One region of the Allobosea minatitlanensis genome, then DNA from elsewhere that is predicted to be linked to it. Evidence: predicted binding sites of a transcription regulator. Region 1 holds the regulator's gene; each other region holds the start of a gene.
The links. The regulator LexA, encoded in region 1, represses DNA repair genes until DNA is damaged. The targets are predictions, from matches to a motif close to TGTTCNNNNTGTGTTCNG.
Positions count from the first base shown of each region.

Region 1 (4,013 bases):
TGAACGGCTTCCTCGTCGGCGAGAGCCTGATGCGGCAGGATGACGTCGCCGCCGCGACGCGGGCCCTGCTCACCGGCGCGGCGCGCGAGAGCGCGGCGTGAGCCGGCTCAGCCATCTCGACGCGCAGGGCCAGGCGCATATGGTCGATGTCGGCGGCAAGGCCGAGACGGCCCGCCTCGCCATCGCCGAGGGCAGCGTGGTGATGGCGCCGGAGACGGTCGCGATCGTCCGCGACGGCAACGCCAAGAAGGGCGACGTGCTCGGCACCGCGCGGCTCGCCGGCATCATGGCGGCCAAGCGCACCCATGAGCTGATCCCGCTCTGCCACCCGCTGCTGCTCGGCAAGATCGCCGTCGATCTGGCCCTGGACGAGGCCCTGCCCGGCGTGCGCGTGCGCGCCGAGGTCAGAATGAAGGGCCAGACCGGCGTCGAGATGGAGGCGCTGACCGCCGTCTCGGTCGCCTGCCTCACCGTCTACGACATGGTCAAGGCGGTCGACCGGGCGATGCGGATCGAGAATATCCGCCTGCTGCACAAGTCCGGCGGACAATCCGGCGACTACGACGCCGGCGCGGCGGGCTGAGGCCCGGCGCGCCTTCCGGCAACCCAGACGCGATCGTCAAAGGCATCCCGACATGGCCCTCACCCCGGTTCCCGTCGCGCTCAAGGCCCTGCTCGACAGCGTTCCGGGACCGACCGGCAGCGAGACCCTGCCGCTGGCGCGCTGCGCCTGGCGGGTGCTCGCCGCCGATCTCGCCGCGCTTAGGACCCAGCCGCCCTTCGCCAACTCCGCCATGGACGGCTACGCCGTCCGCGCCGGCGACATGGCAGCCGGCCGGCAACTGCGCGTCATCGGGGAATCGGCGGCCGGGCGGCGCTTCCGGGGCGGCATCGGCCCGGGCGAGGCCGTGCGCATCTTCACCGGCGCGCCGATGCCGGAGGGGGCCGACACCATCCTCATCCAGGAGAATGCCGAGGGCGTCGGCGGCGAGACGATCACGGTGCGCGTGCCGGCCGCCAAGGGCCAGTTCCTGCGGCCGGCCGGGCTCGATTTCAGCGAGGGCGACGTGCCGCTGGCGGCCGGACGCGTGCTCGACAGCGCCGCCCTCGGGCTCGCCGCCGCCATGGGCTATCCGGAGCTGCGGGTACGCCGCAAGCCGCGCGTCGCGATCCTCGCCACCGGCGACGAGCTGGTGACGCCGGGCCAGCCGACCGGGCCGGACCAGATCGTCGCCTCGAACTCCTTCTCGCTGCTGGCGCTGGTCGAGAAGGCCGGCGGCGAAGCCCTCGATCTCGGCATCGCCCGCGACGACCATGACGACCTCGCCGCCCGGATCGCCGCCGCGCGGGCGGCGGAGGCGGATGTCCTGATCACGCTGGGCGGCGCCTCGGTCGGCGACCACGACCTCGTGCAGGAGGCCCTGACGCGGGCCGGGATGAGCCTCGGCTTCTGGAAGATCGCGATGCGCCCCGGCAAGCCGATGATGACCGGGCGGCTCGGGCGCATGGTCGTGCTCGGCCTGCCGGGCAATCCCGTCTCCTCGATCGTCTGCGGCCATCTCTTCGTGCTGCCGCTGATCGAAGCCCTGCTCGGCATGCCCGAGCCCGACCGCAGTCGCGCCATCCCCGCGATTCTCGGAAAAGATATGCCGGCTAATGACGAGCGCGAGGACTATGTCCGCTCCGATCTCGCCCTGACTCCGGCGGGATGGGTCGCGACGCCGTTCGACAAGCAGGATTCCGCGATGCTCGGTACCCTCGCCCGGGCCAGGGCCCTGACGATCCGGCCGGCCCATTCGGAGCCGGCTAAGAAAGGCGAAGCCTGCCGGGTGCTGCGCCTGCGCTAGCGGCTCCTTGCGGAACACAAAGCGAACAGCTATAGTGTTCTGGCTTTGTTTCGAATCTGCACCGAACCGCCTTGGGGAGCGCCGGCGACGATCATGCTGACACGCAAGCAACACGAACTCCTGCGCTTCATCCAGGAACGCTTGCGCGAGAGCGGCGTGCCTCCTTCCTTCGACGAGATGAAGGATGCGCTCGACCTGCGCTCGAAATCCGGCATTCACCGCTTGATCATGGCTCTGGAGGAGCGCGGCTTCATCCGCCGCCTGCCCAACCGCGCACGGGCGCTCGAGGTCATCAAGATGCCGGAAGGGCTCGCCGGCCCGCAGCCGCGGCGCTTCAACCCCGCCGTCGTGCAGGGCGGCCTCGGCGCGCAGCCGAACCTTGCCAAGCCCCGCCCTGCCCCGGCCGAGGAGGATGCCCGGGCGCCGGTCTCGATCCCGGTGATGGGCCGCATCGCCGCCGGCACGCCGATCTCGGCGATCCAGAGCCGCAGCCACACGGTTTCGCTGCCGCCCGACATGCTGGGCTCGGGCGAGCATTACGCGCTGGAGGTGCGGGGCGATTCGATGGTCGAAGCCGGGATCCTCGACGGCGACACCGTCGTCATCCGCCGGCAGGACACCGCCAATACCGGCGACATCATCGTCGCCCTGATCGACGACGAGGAGGCGACGCTGAAGCGCCTGCGCCGGCGCGGCTCCTCGATCGCGCTCGAAGCCGCCAACCCGGCCTACGAGACCCGCGTCCTCGGCCCCGACCGCGTCAAGATCCAGGGCCGCCTCGTCAACCTGCTGCGGCGCTACTGAGCCGCCTATCGACCGGCGGGTCCTGACCCTATCTGCTCGGTGAACGGACCTGCCATGTCGTCCCGGGCGGAGCTGTCAGCCCGGGCGGAGCGGAGCGAAGACGGGGGATCGATTCCGGACGGCTAGGGCCTAGATCCGGATCGGGGCCGCTCGCGCGGCTTGTCCGGACTGACGGCGCGGTTCCGCGTCAAGGCGGTTCCGCGTTAAGTTGGCGCGCTCCTAGAGCGGGTCCGGGTCGCTGTCGGCCGGGCTCTCCGGCAAGGGCTGTGTCCGTGCGGCAGCCGGCTGCGCCGGAGCCGGCGGCTTGCGGCGGCTCCAGGGTCGCTCGCCGGCGCCGGCCTCCGAGGAATCGCTTCTCCAGCCGCCTGGACTGCGATGGAGCGAGGTCGCCCCGTTGCGCGACAGGGCCATGCGATCGACCAGCATCGCGGCGCAAGGCGCGCTCCACGGAATATTGGTGACGACGAGGTCGGCGCGGCGGCAGTCCTCGATGATCGCGACCCGGTCGCGCGCATAGGAGACGCTGCGCCCGTCGGCGGTGCGGGCGATGCAGGCGCGGCTGTCGCAGGCGACGCCGCCGCGCAGCCCGGCATCCTCCGGCGAACGGTCGTCGCCGTCCGAGGCGAGCCATTGCTGGACCACGAAGCGGCTCGGCCGGCCGGCGATCGCCAGGCGGCCGTCGCTGCCGCGCACGGCGATGCCGGAACCGTCGCGCTCGATCAGGATCTCCGGCCGCTCCGGCTTCGCCGCGAAGGCGACGCCGAGCACCAGCGGGATCACGGCGAGCCAGCGCAGGCCGGTGGTCCAGAGCGTGAGCCAGAGCAGCGAGACGACGAAGGCGAGCAGGACGCCGGGACCGAAGGCCGCGACGGTCACGGTCGAATGGTCGATGGTCGCGACCCCATGCGCGACCTTGAGCACGATCTCGGAGGCCAGGCCCATCAGCGCCCAGGCCGGCCAGTCCAGCCCGAAGGGATAGGCGATGACGCCGAACACCGCCGCAGGCATCACGCAGAGCGAGACGAAGGGCAGCGCCATGGCGTTGCCGAGCAGGCCGAAGGGATTGAAGGTCTGGAAGTGGAAGGCGCCGAAGGGCGCGGTCGCGGCCGTGGCCAGGATGGTGGTGACGAGGATGCCGAGCGAGGCGGTCCAGAGCGCCTGCAGCGGCCAGGGCAGGAGCGAGGGCGGCTGCGACGGGTCGCGCCGGTCCCAGCGCTCGGCGAAGGCGATCAGTGCCGCGACCGCGCCGAAGGACATCTGGAAGCTCGGCCCGAGCAGCGCGTCGGGTTCGCGCAGCAGCACGATGATCGCGGCGAGGGCGAGGTTGCGCATGCTGAGCGCCGCCCGGTCGACGAGGATCGC
Region 1 is NZ_OZ224509.1:2,536,917-2,540,929, forward strand. Features, by position in the region: gene trpC (indole-3-glycerol phosphate synthase TrpC) at 1-101, shown strand, start outside; gene moaC (cyclic pyranopterin monophosphate synthase MoaC) at 98-583, shown strand; gene ACWH43_RS12575 (molybdopterin molybdotransferase MoeA) at 636-1,847, shown strand; gene lexA (transcriptional repressor LexA) at 1,941-2,651, shown strand; gene ACWH43_RS12585 (ComEC/Rec2 family competence protein) at 2,871-4,013, opposite strand, start outside.

Region 2 (4,013 bases), 940 kb from region 1:
GGCGAGCACCGGCGGATCGTTGCCGTCGACGAGGACATGCAGCGGCGGCAGCGGAAGCCCGGCGACGGCCCGGCGCATGGCGAGCAGCGTCGCCTGGCGGATATTGACCGTGTCGATCTCGCTGGCGGTGGCGCTGGCGACGGAAACGGCGAGCGCCCGCTCCATGATCTCGCCGAACAATTCCTCGCGGATGGGCGCCGGCAGCTTCTTGGAATCGTCGAGCCCGGCCGGCACGCGCGCCGGATCGAGGATCACCGCCGCCACCACGACCGGTCCGGCGAGCGGCCCGCGCCCGACCTCGTCGATGCCGGCGAGCGGCCACAGGCCGCCGGCGATGGCGTGAGTCTCGCGGGTGAAATCGGCAGGCATGGCGGGGTTATGCAGCAACGGGCCGTTTCAGGCCAGACCGATACCGTCCTCTTGTGTTTGGTCCTCCGTCGGTGCCGTCCCGGACAGGGCCATCCTGGACAAGTGGCTTCAACGGCGCCGATCCGGGGGCCATGCCGGAGCGCTGCCGCTTACGGCTCGGGCCCGACTTTCGGCCCTCCGCTTCCTCAAGCCTGTGGCGGCCGGGCTTCCGGGACAGGCACCGCCGTCAGAACAGGCTCAACTGCGCCTTCTCCTTTTCCGGCTTGACGAACAGGTCGGTCCTGAGCCGCTTGCGCGTCGTGTTGAAGCCGATGCGCTCCGCCGCCATCTCGAAGCGCCGCCCGACCATCCAGGCATAGGGGCCGGAGCCGACCATGCGCTGGCCCCATTGCGAATCGTAGTCCTTGCCGCCGCGGGTCGAGCGGATCAGCGACATCACGTGGCGGAGCTTGTCGGGGTGATGCGTCAGCAGCCAGTCCTGCACGATGTCGCGCACCTCCAGCGGCAGCCTCAGCAGCACATAGCCGGCCTCCTGCGCGCCGGCGGCCTTGGCGGCGTCGAGGATGCGCTCGATCTCGTGCTCGTTGATCGCCGGGATGATCGGCGCGACCAGCACCGAGACGGGGATGCCGGCCTCGGCGAGCGCCCTGATCGTCTCCAGACGCTTGCGCGGCGAGGCGGCGCGCGGCTCCATGCCGCGCGCGACCTTCGGGTCGAGCGTCGTCACCGAGAGCGCGACCTTGACCAGCCCCTTGGCGGCCATCGGCGCCAGGATGTCGATGTCGCGCTGCACCAGCGCCGATTTCGTCACGATCCCGACCGGGTGGTTGAACCTGGCCAGCACCTCCAGCACCTGCCGCATGATCCTGAGCTTCTTCTCGATCGGCTGGTAGGGATCGGTGTTGGTGCCGATGGCGATGGTGCGCGGCTGGTAGGAGGGGGAGGAGAGCTCCTTCTCCAGCAGTTGCGCGGCATCGGGCTTCGCCGTCAGCTTGCTCTCGAAGTCGATGCCGGGCGAGAGGCCGAGATAGGCGTGGGTCGGCCGGGCGAAGCAGTAGACGCAGCCATGCTCGCAGCCGCGATAGGGATTGATCGAGCGGTCGAAGGAGATGTCGGGCGAATCGTTGCGCGTGATGATGCTGCGCGCCTTCTCATAGGCGATCTCGGTCTTGAAGGCGGGCAGCTCGCCGAGCGAGCCCCAGCCGTCGTCCTCGGCGACCCGCTGCTCGGCCTCGTAGCGCCCGCCCGGATTGATCGTGGCGCCGCGTCCGCGCCGCCGCTCGGGGTCGATGCGATGACCGGCATGGGCGAGCGGGTCGGCCGGCGCGACGCGCGCCGAGATCGACATCGGCTCGCTGTCCTGCCGCCTGAGCGGCTGGGCCGTCGGCATCGGCCGGGAAGTCGGTCTGGCCTGGCGCATGGTGTCCCATCCTGCGGGGCGCCGGGGAATCGCTGCCGGTCGCCGAAGCTGAATGTGAACATAACGAGAACAAAAGGCAAGGGCAGGATTGCGGCATGCTGCGTCGCGTCATAGAGATGGCGGATGCTCACAGCCGTGATCCGCGCGCCCGGCCACGCGCCGGCCCTCGCCGCGACCTTCGCCGTGCTGATTCCGGCGGTGGCGGAGGGGATTCTCGGCCATGCCGTGGTGGTCGACACGGCGGGGGCGGACGACCTCCGGCGCATCGCCGAGGCGACGGGGGCCTGCTATCTGCGCGCCGGCGCCGCCGAGGCCTGGCAGCGCGGGGCCGAACGGGCGAGGGGCGACCGGCTGCTTCTGCTCGACGCCGGCGACGTGCCGCAGCCGGACTGGCTCCCGGCGGTCGAGCGCCATCTGCTGCTCGCGCCTTGCAGGCCGGCCCTGCTGCCGCTTGGCGGCCTTGCGGCCTCGTTGCGCGAACGGGTCGCGATCGCCCGGGCTCCGCGGCAGCTCAGGGCGGGCCTGATCCTGCCCAGGAGCGCGGTGCTCGCCGGTCGGCTGGAGGCTACGGCGCGACGGTTGTCGGCGGAGCGGGAGAGAGCGGGGCGGTAGGGCGCGCCGCCGGGCTTCGGCCCTTCCATGGCTTCGACACGATCATGCCTCACAAAACCCGCGACGGACACATCGCTGGGAGGCGGCATGACGGATTCCGACAGCTATCTGCTCGGCCGGACCGAGGCCGAGGTCGAGCGGCTCAAGCGCCAGATCACGACGCTCGCGCCCGATTCGCAGGAGCAGCTCGACCGGCTCGGCATCAGGCCCGGCGAACGGGTCGTCGATCTCGGCTGCGGGCCCGGCGGAGTCCTGCATCTTCTGGCCGAGCGCGTCGGCCCCGGCGGTTCGGTGCTCGGCCTCGATCGGGGCCATGAATTCGTCGCGCTGGCGCGCCGCTTCGTCGCCGAGCGTGGCCTGACCCAGGTCGAGGTTCGCGAGGGCGACGCCTATGACACCGGCCTGCCGAAGCGGAGCTTCGACGGTGCCCATATGCGGCTGCTGCTGGTCAATGTTCCCGAGCCCGAGCGGGTGGTGCGCGAGGCCGTCTCGCTGGTGCGGCCGGGCGGCTGGGTCGCGAGCTTCGAGGCCGATTACGTGCCGCATTGTTTCGATCCGCCCTTGCCGGCCTGGAGCCGCCTTCTCGAAGCCTATACGGCGCATGCGCGAGCGCAGGGCATCGACCTGTCGGTCGGGCGGCGCATCCACCGGCTGTTCCGGGATGCGGGCGTGACCGACATCCGGGTCGACGCCATCATCCATGTCTTTCCGGCCGGGCACGAGCGCCGCGGCTTTCCGCGAAGCCTGATCGCCAACAGCCGCGGCAAGTTGGTCGAAGGTGGCTTCGTCGCGCGGGACGATCTGAAGCGGGATCTCGCGGCGCTCGAAAGCCACCTCTCCCGGCCGGACGTGCAAGTGACGTCCAACCTGTTCTTCCGCCTCACGGGGCGGCTGCCGGACTGACCGGTCGTCGGCAAGGAAGCGCCCCGCCGGCAGGGCCGACGGGGCGGGAAGGGAATCGAAACGGAGAGCGCCCTCATCGGTCGCCGCTGAGGGCGGGGCGGTTCGACGAGCTCTGCGAAATCCCCGCATGCCGGCAGGGGGACGGCCTCCCGTCAGACCTGATTCCGGAACGTGTCGCAGCTCTGCATCGAGCCCGACTGGAAGCCGGTGTTGAACCACTTCGTCCGCTGCGCCGAGGAGCCGTGGGTGAAGGAATCCGGCACGACGACGCCCTGCGCCGCCTTCTGCAGCTTGTCGTCGCCGATGGCCGAGGCGGTGCGGATCGCCTCCTCGATATCGCCCTGGTCGAGCCGGCCCATCGCCTGGATGTTGTGGGCCCAGACGCCGGCGAAGCAGTCCGCCTGCAATTCGATCCTGACCGAGATCGCGTTCGCATCGCGCTCGGAGGAGCGCTCGCGGATCTGGTTGGCCTTCGGCAGGATGCCGATCAGGTTCTGGACATGGTGCCCGACCTCGTGGGCGATGACATAGGCATAGGCGAAGTCGCCGCCGCCGCCGAGCTTGCGCTGCATCTCCTGGAAGAAGGAGGTGTCGAGATAGACCTTGCGGTCGTTCGGGCAGTAGAACGGCCCCATCGCCGCCTGCGCCACGCCGCAGCCGGAGCGGTTGATGCCGGAGAACAGCACGAGCTGCGGCGCCTGGTAGCGGG
Region 2 is NZ_OZ224509.1:3,474,583-3,478,595, reverse strand. Features, by position in the region: gene ACWH43_RS17220 (ribonuclease HII) at 1-369, opposite strand, end outside; gene ACWH43_RS17215 (PA0069 family radical SAM protein) at 596-1,717, opposite strand; gene ACWH43_RS17210 (glycosyltransferase family A protein) at 1,913-2,401, shown strand; gene ACWH43_RS17205 (methyltransferase domain-containing protein) at 2,489-3,304, shown strand; gene ypfJ (KPN_02809 family neutral zinc metallopeptidase) at 3,457-4,013, opposite strand, start outside.
Region 2: the regulator LexA is predicted to act here: its motif matches at 1,844-1,861, upstream of ACWH43_RS17215 (PA0069 family radical SAM protein).

Region 3 (4,013 bases), 1.5 Mb from region 1:
CCGATCCCATTGACCGACAAACATCGGAAGCGGCTGATCTGGCACCGCACTAACCTCTTCGTCAGCCAAGGAGGAGCTTAGGACAACGGTTCAGGCGCTCGCGAGCCACCCCTTGTTCTGCAAGGTCTGAAGGGCGATGCCGATCTGGCGCGGCGAAAAATGCTTCTTCCGCTCGTTCCAGGTGCTCCAGCCGTGTGCTTGAGTTCAAGTGCCTGGACGAGGGTTTCTTCTCGGAGGACTGACGCCCGGCGGAGGGGATTTCAACTCTGATGGTAGGTCGGCGTCGGTTTTTGTTTTGGTTTCTTATGGTTAGGGTTCCGTACTGCCACCGGTTCAGTCCAGAGGTCGAGAGAAAAAGGGCGGAGAGAGAACGCTCAGAGCCGAGTGTGCCGGCGTCGCAGTCCAGAGGTTCGCGCCCGAACCGTGCGGTTCCCTAGCGTTTCAGCGCCGCGTCCACGTGCGGAGAACGTTCGACAGGGTAGAAATGGCGGACAGGGCGGGATTCGAACCCGCGATACGGTTCCCCGTATACACACTTTCCAGGCGTGCGCCTTCAACCACTCGGCCACCTGTCCGGCGCGCTGCTTATGACTGCGGGGGACCGATCTTTCAAGGGCCGAGATGCAGGGTTTTTACAATCGCGCATGATTTCGCCCGCATGGTCCTGCCGCCTTCATCGGCCGGCAGGGGCGGACATCGCGCCCGCGGGTTGCGATCCGGGGGCCATGCGCGCACATCTCTCTTTGGGCTATGGCTTTGGATCGGCGCCCCTGGGCACGATGCTTTCCGGAGGCGGCGCCCTATGTGTGCCGAAAGCGGCGCTGGAGAGGAGGTCCTGTGCGGTTCCTGGTGAGATCGGTCGGATATCTGCTCGTGGCTGCGGGATTCATCGTCCTGGTGATCGACGGCGCGCGCGCGATCGCCAACGCCCTGCTGCGCTTCACCACCCTGGGAGACCTGCTCGCGGCGATAGCGCATGATCGCTACCTGTCGCTCGGGCCGGCGGTCGAGCGGAACCTCCATCCGCTGCTGTGGGACCCGGTGCTGCTCTCCGCCCTGCAGGCGCCGGCCTGTCTCGTCGCGCTGGCGTTCGGCTTCGCCCTGCTCTGGCTCGGCCGGGCCCCCGAGCCGCGGATCGGCATCGTCACGCGTCGGTGAACGGGTTTTCGACCGCGCATCCTGTGCAGAAGCCGCGGCGATGAATAGATTGGGGCCGAGGTCAACGGAACGGAGCCGACCATGTTCTCCCTGGGCAAGAAGACTGAATTGCCGACCCCGGCCGAGGCGCTGCCCGGCCGCGCCGCGGCGATTCCCACGGCCGAGACCCATTTCGTCAACGGCCGCCGCCTCGCCGGCCCCTATCCCGAGGGGCTGCGCATGGCGCTGTTCGGCCTGGGCTGCTTCTGGGGCGCGGAGCGCAAGTTCTGGCAGATGGGCGAGGGCGTGTGGGTGACCGCCGTCGGCTATGCCGGCGGCGAGACGCCGAATCCGACCTATGAGGAGGTCTGCAGCGGGCTCACCGGCCATGCCGAGGTCGTGCTCGTGGTCTACGATCCCGCCAGGATCAGCTATGAGGACCTGCTCAAGGCCTTCTGGGAAAACCACGACCCGACCCAGGGTATGCGCCAGGGCAACGACATCGGCACGCAGTACCGCTCGGCGCTCTACGTCTTCGACGAGGCCCAGTGCGCGGCGGCGGAGAGCTCCCGCGACGCCTATCGGCAGGCCCTGCTGGCGAAGGGCTACGGGCCGGTCACGACCGAGATCCGCGCGGCGCCGGCTTTCTACTTCGCCGAGGATTATCATCAGCAATACCTCGCCAAGAATCCGGCCGGCTATTGCGGCCTGGGCGGCACGGGCGTCTCCTGCCCGATCGGTCTCGGCGTCGACGCCTGAGGCCGGCCTTCGCCGCAGCCGGAAAGGCGCCGCGAGCGGCGCCTTTCCGCTGAAGTTCTCGCTATGTTCTTGCCTTGCGCCCGAAGCTCGGCTAGCCTCCCTGCGGGGACGGGGTGGGCCGGGATGGTGACGCGGGTCGCGACGGTGGCGTTCGAGGGCATCGAGGCGAGGGCCGTCGACGTACAGGTGCAGGTCGCTGCGGGCAGCGTCGCCTTCGTTCTGGTCGGGCTGCCCGACAAGGCCGTGGCCGAGAGCCGCGAGCGGGTGCGGGCGGCGCTCCTCGCCTCCGGGCTGGCGCTGCCGGCCAAGCGCATCACCGTCAATCTGGCGCCGGCCGACCTGCCGAAGGAAGGCAGCCATTACGACCTGCCGATCGCGCTCGCCGTCATGGCCGCGATCGGCGCGCTGCCGCCGGATGCGCTCGCCGGCTACACGGTGCTCGGCGAACTCGCGCTCGACGGCTCGATCGCGCCGGTCGCCGGGGTGCTGCCGGCCGCGATCGCGGCCTATGATCGCGGCCAGGGCCTGATCTGCCCGGCCGCAACCGGCCCCGAGGCGGCCTGGGCGGCGGCGGATATCGACATCCTGGCGCCGCGTTCTCTGATCCAGCTCGCCAATCACTTCAAGGGCACGCAGGTCATGGCCCGGCCGGAGCCGGCGGTGGCGCGCCAGGCCGGCGCCTTGCCCGATCTCGCCGACATCAAGGGCCAGGAGAGCGCCAAGCGCGTGCTCGAGATCGCCGCGGCCGGCGGCCATAACCTGCTGATGAACGGGCCCCCCGGCGCCGGCAAGTCGATGCTGGCGAGCCGCCTGCCCTCGATCCTGCCGCCGTTGACGCCGCGCGAATTGCTGGAGGTCTCGATGGTGCTCTCCGTCGGCGGCCATCTCGCCGGCGGGGCGCTGACCGACCGGCGCCCCTTCCGCGCCCCGCATCACTCGGCCTCGATGGCGGCGCTGGTCGGCGGCGGGCTGCAGGCGAAGCCCGGCGAGGTCTCGCTCGCCCATCACGGCGTGCTCTTCCTCGACGAGCTGCCGGAGTTCCAGCCGCAGGTGCTCGACGCGCTGCGCCAGCCGATGGAGACCGGCGACGTGCTGATCTCGCGGGCCAATCACCGCGCCGTCTATCCGGCGCGCTTCCAGCTCGTCGCGGCGATGAACCCCTGCCGCTGCGGCAAGGCGACGGAGCCGGGCTATGCCTGCCGGCGCCAGCCGAACGAGCGCTGCATCGCCCAGTACCAGACCCGGATCTCCGGACCGCTGCTCGACCGGATCGACATCGCCATCGACGTGCCGGCGGTGACCGCGGCCGATCTCATCCTGCCCGTGGCCGGGGAAGGCTCCGCCGCGGTCGCGGCCCGCGTGGCGGCCGCCCGCGCGCGCCAGGGCGCCCGCTTCGAGGCGCTCGGGCTCGGCCATGTCACCACCAATGCGGCCTGCCCGGCGCCGGTGCTGGAGGAGATCGCCCGGCCGGACCGGGCCGGCCTCGCCTTGCTGCGGGACGCGGCGGAGGCGATGCGCCTGACCGCCCGCGCCTATCACCGCGTGCTCAAGGTCGCGCGCACCCTGGCCGATCTCGACGGCGAGGCGAAGGTCGGCCGGCTGCATCTCGCGGAGGCGCTGTCCTACCGTTCGCGCGGCGGCGATCTCGCGCAGGCGGCCTGACCCGCCGCGGCCTCAAGATGGCTGCGGCCGGCCGGAGCGACCGCGGCCCGTCAGGGTTAAGCCTTGCTTGCGGAATGGCCTCGAAAGCGCGCTTTCCTCAGGCGGCTTTTTTCAGGGGCGGACGCTAGACCGGGAGCATGATGCTTTCGTTCTGGACATGGTTCGCCGCAGCCTGCGCCGTCTTCGCCCTGCTCGGCGGGGCGGGGCTTCTCGCCCTGCGGCGGCTGGCGCGGCTGCGCCGCCGGAACGCCGCCCTGCTGCGGGAGGTCGAGACGCTGAACGACCGGCTCTGGAGCCTGTCCGACAGCGAGCAGCGCTATCGCAGCCTGGTCGAGGGGCAGGGCGATTTCATCGTGCGCCGCGACGGCGCCCGCATCGTCTATGCCAATGCCGCCTATGCCGCGCTCTTCGGGGTGGAGGAGGCCGATCTCGTCGGCAGCGAGGCGCAATTGCCG
Region 3 is NZ_OZ224509.1:4,020,761-4,024,773, reverse strand. Features, by position in the region: gene ACWH43_RS19785 (HNH endonuclease) at 1-81, shown strand, start outside; tRNA gene ACWH43_RS19780 (tRNA-Ser) at 486-575, opposite strand; gene ACWH43_RS19775 (PetM family of cytochrome b6f complex subunit 7) at 874-1,158, shown strand; gene msrA (peptide-methionine (S)-S-oxide reductase MsrA) at 1,240-1,896, shown strand; gene ACWH43_RS19765 (YifB family Mg chelatase-like AAA ATPase) at 2,020-3,558, shown strand; gene ACWH43_RS19760 (hybrid sensor histidine kinase/response regulator) at 3,696-4,013, shown strand, end outside.
Region 3: the regulator LexA is predicted to act here: its motif matches at 1,950-1,967, upstream of ACWH43_RS19765 (YifB family Mg chelatase-like AAA ATPase).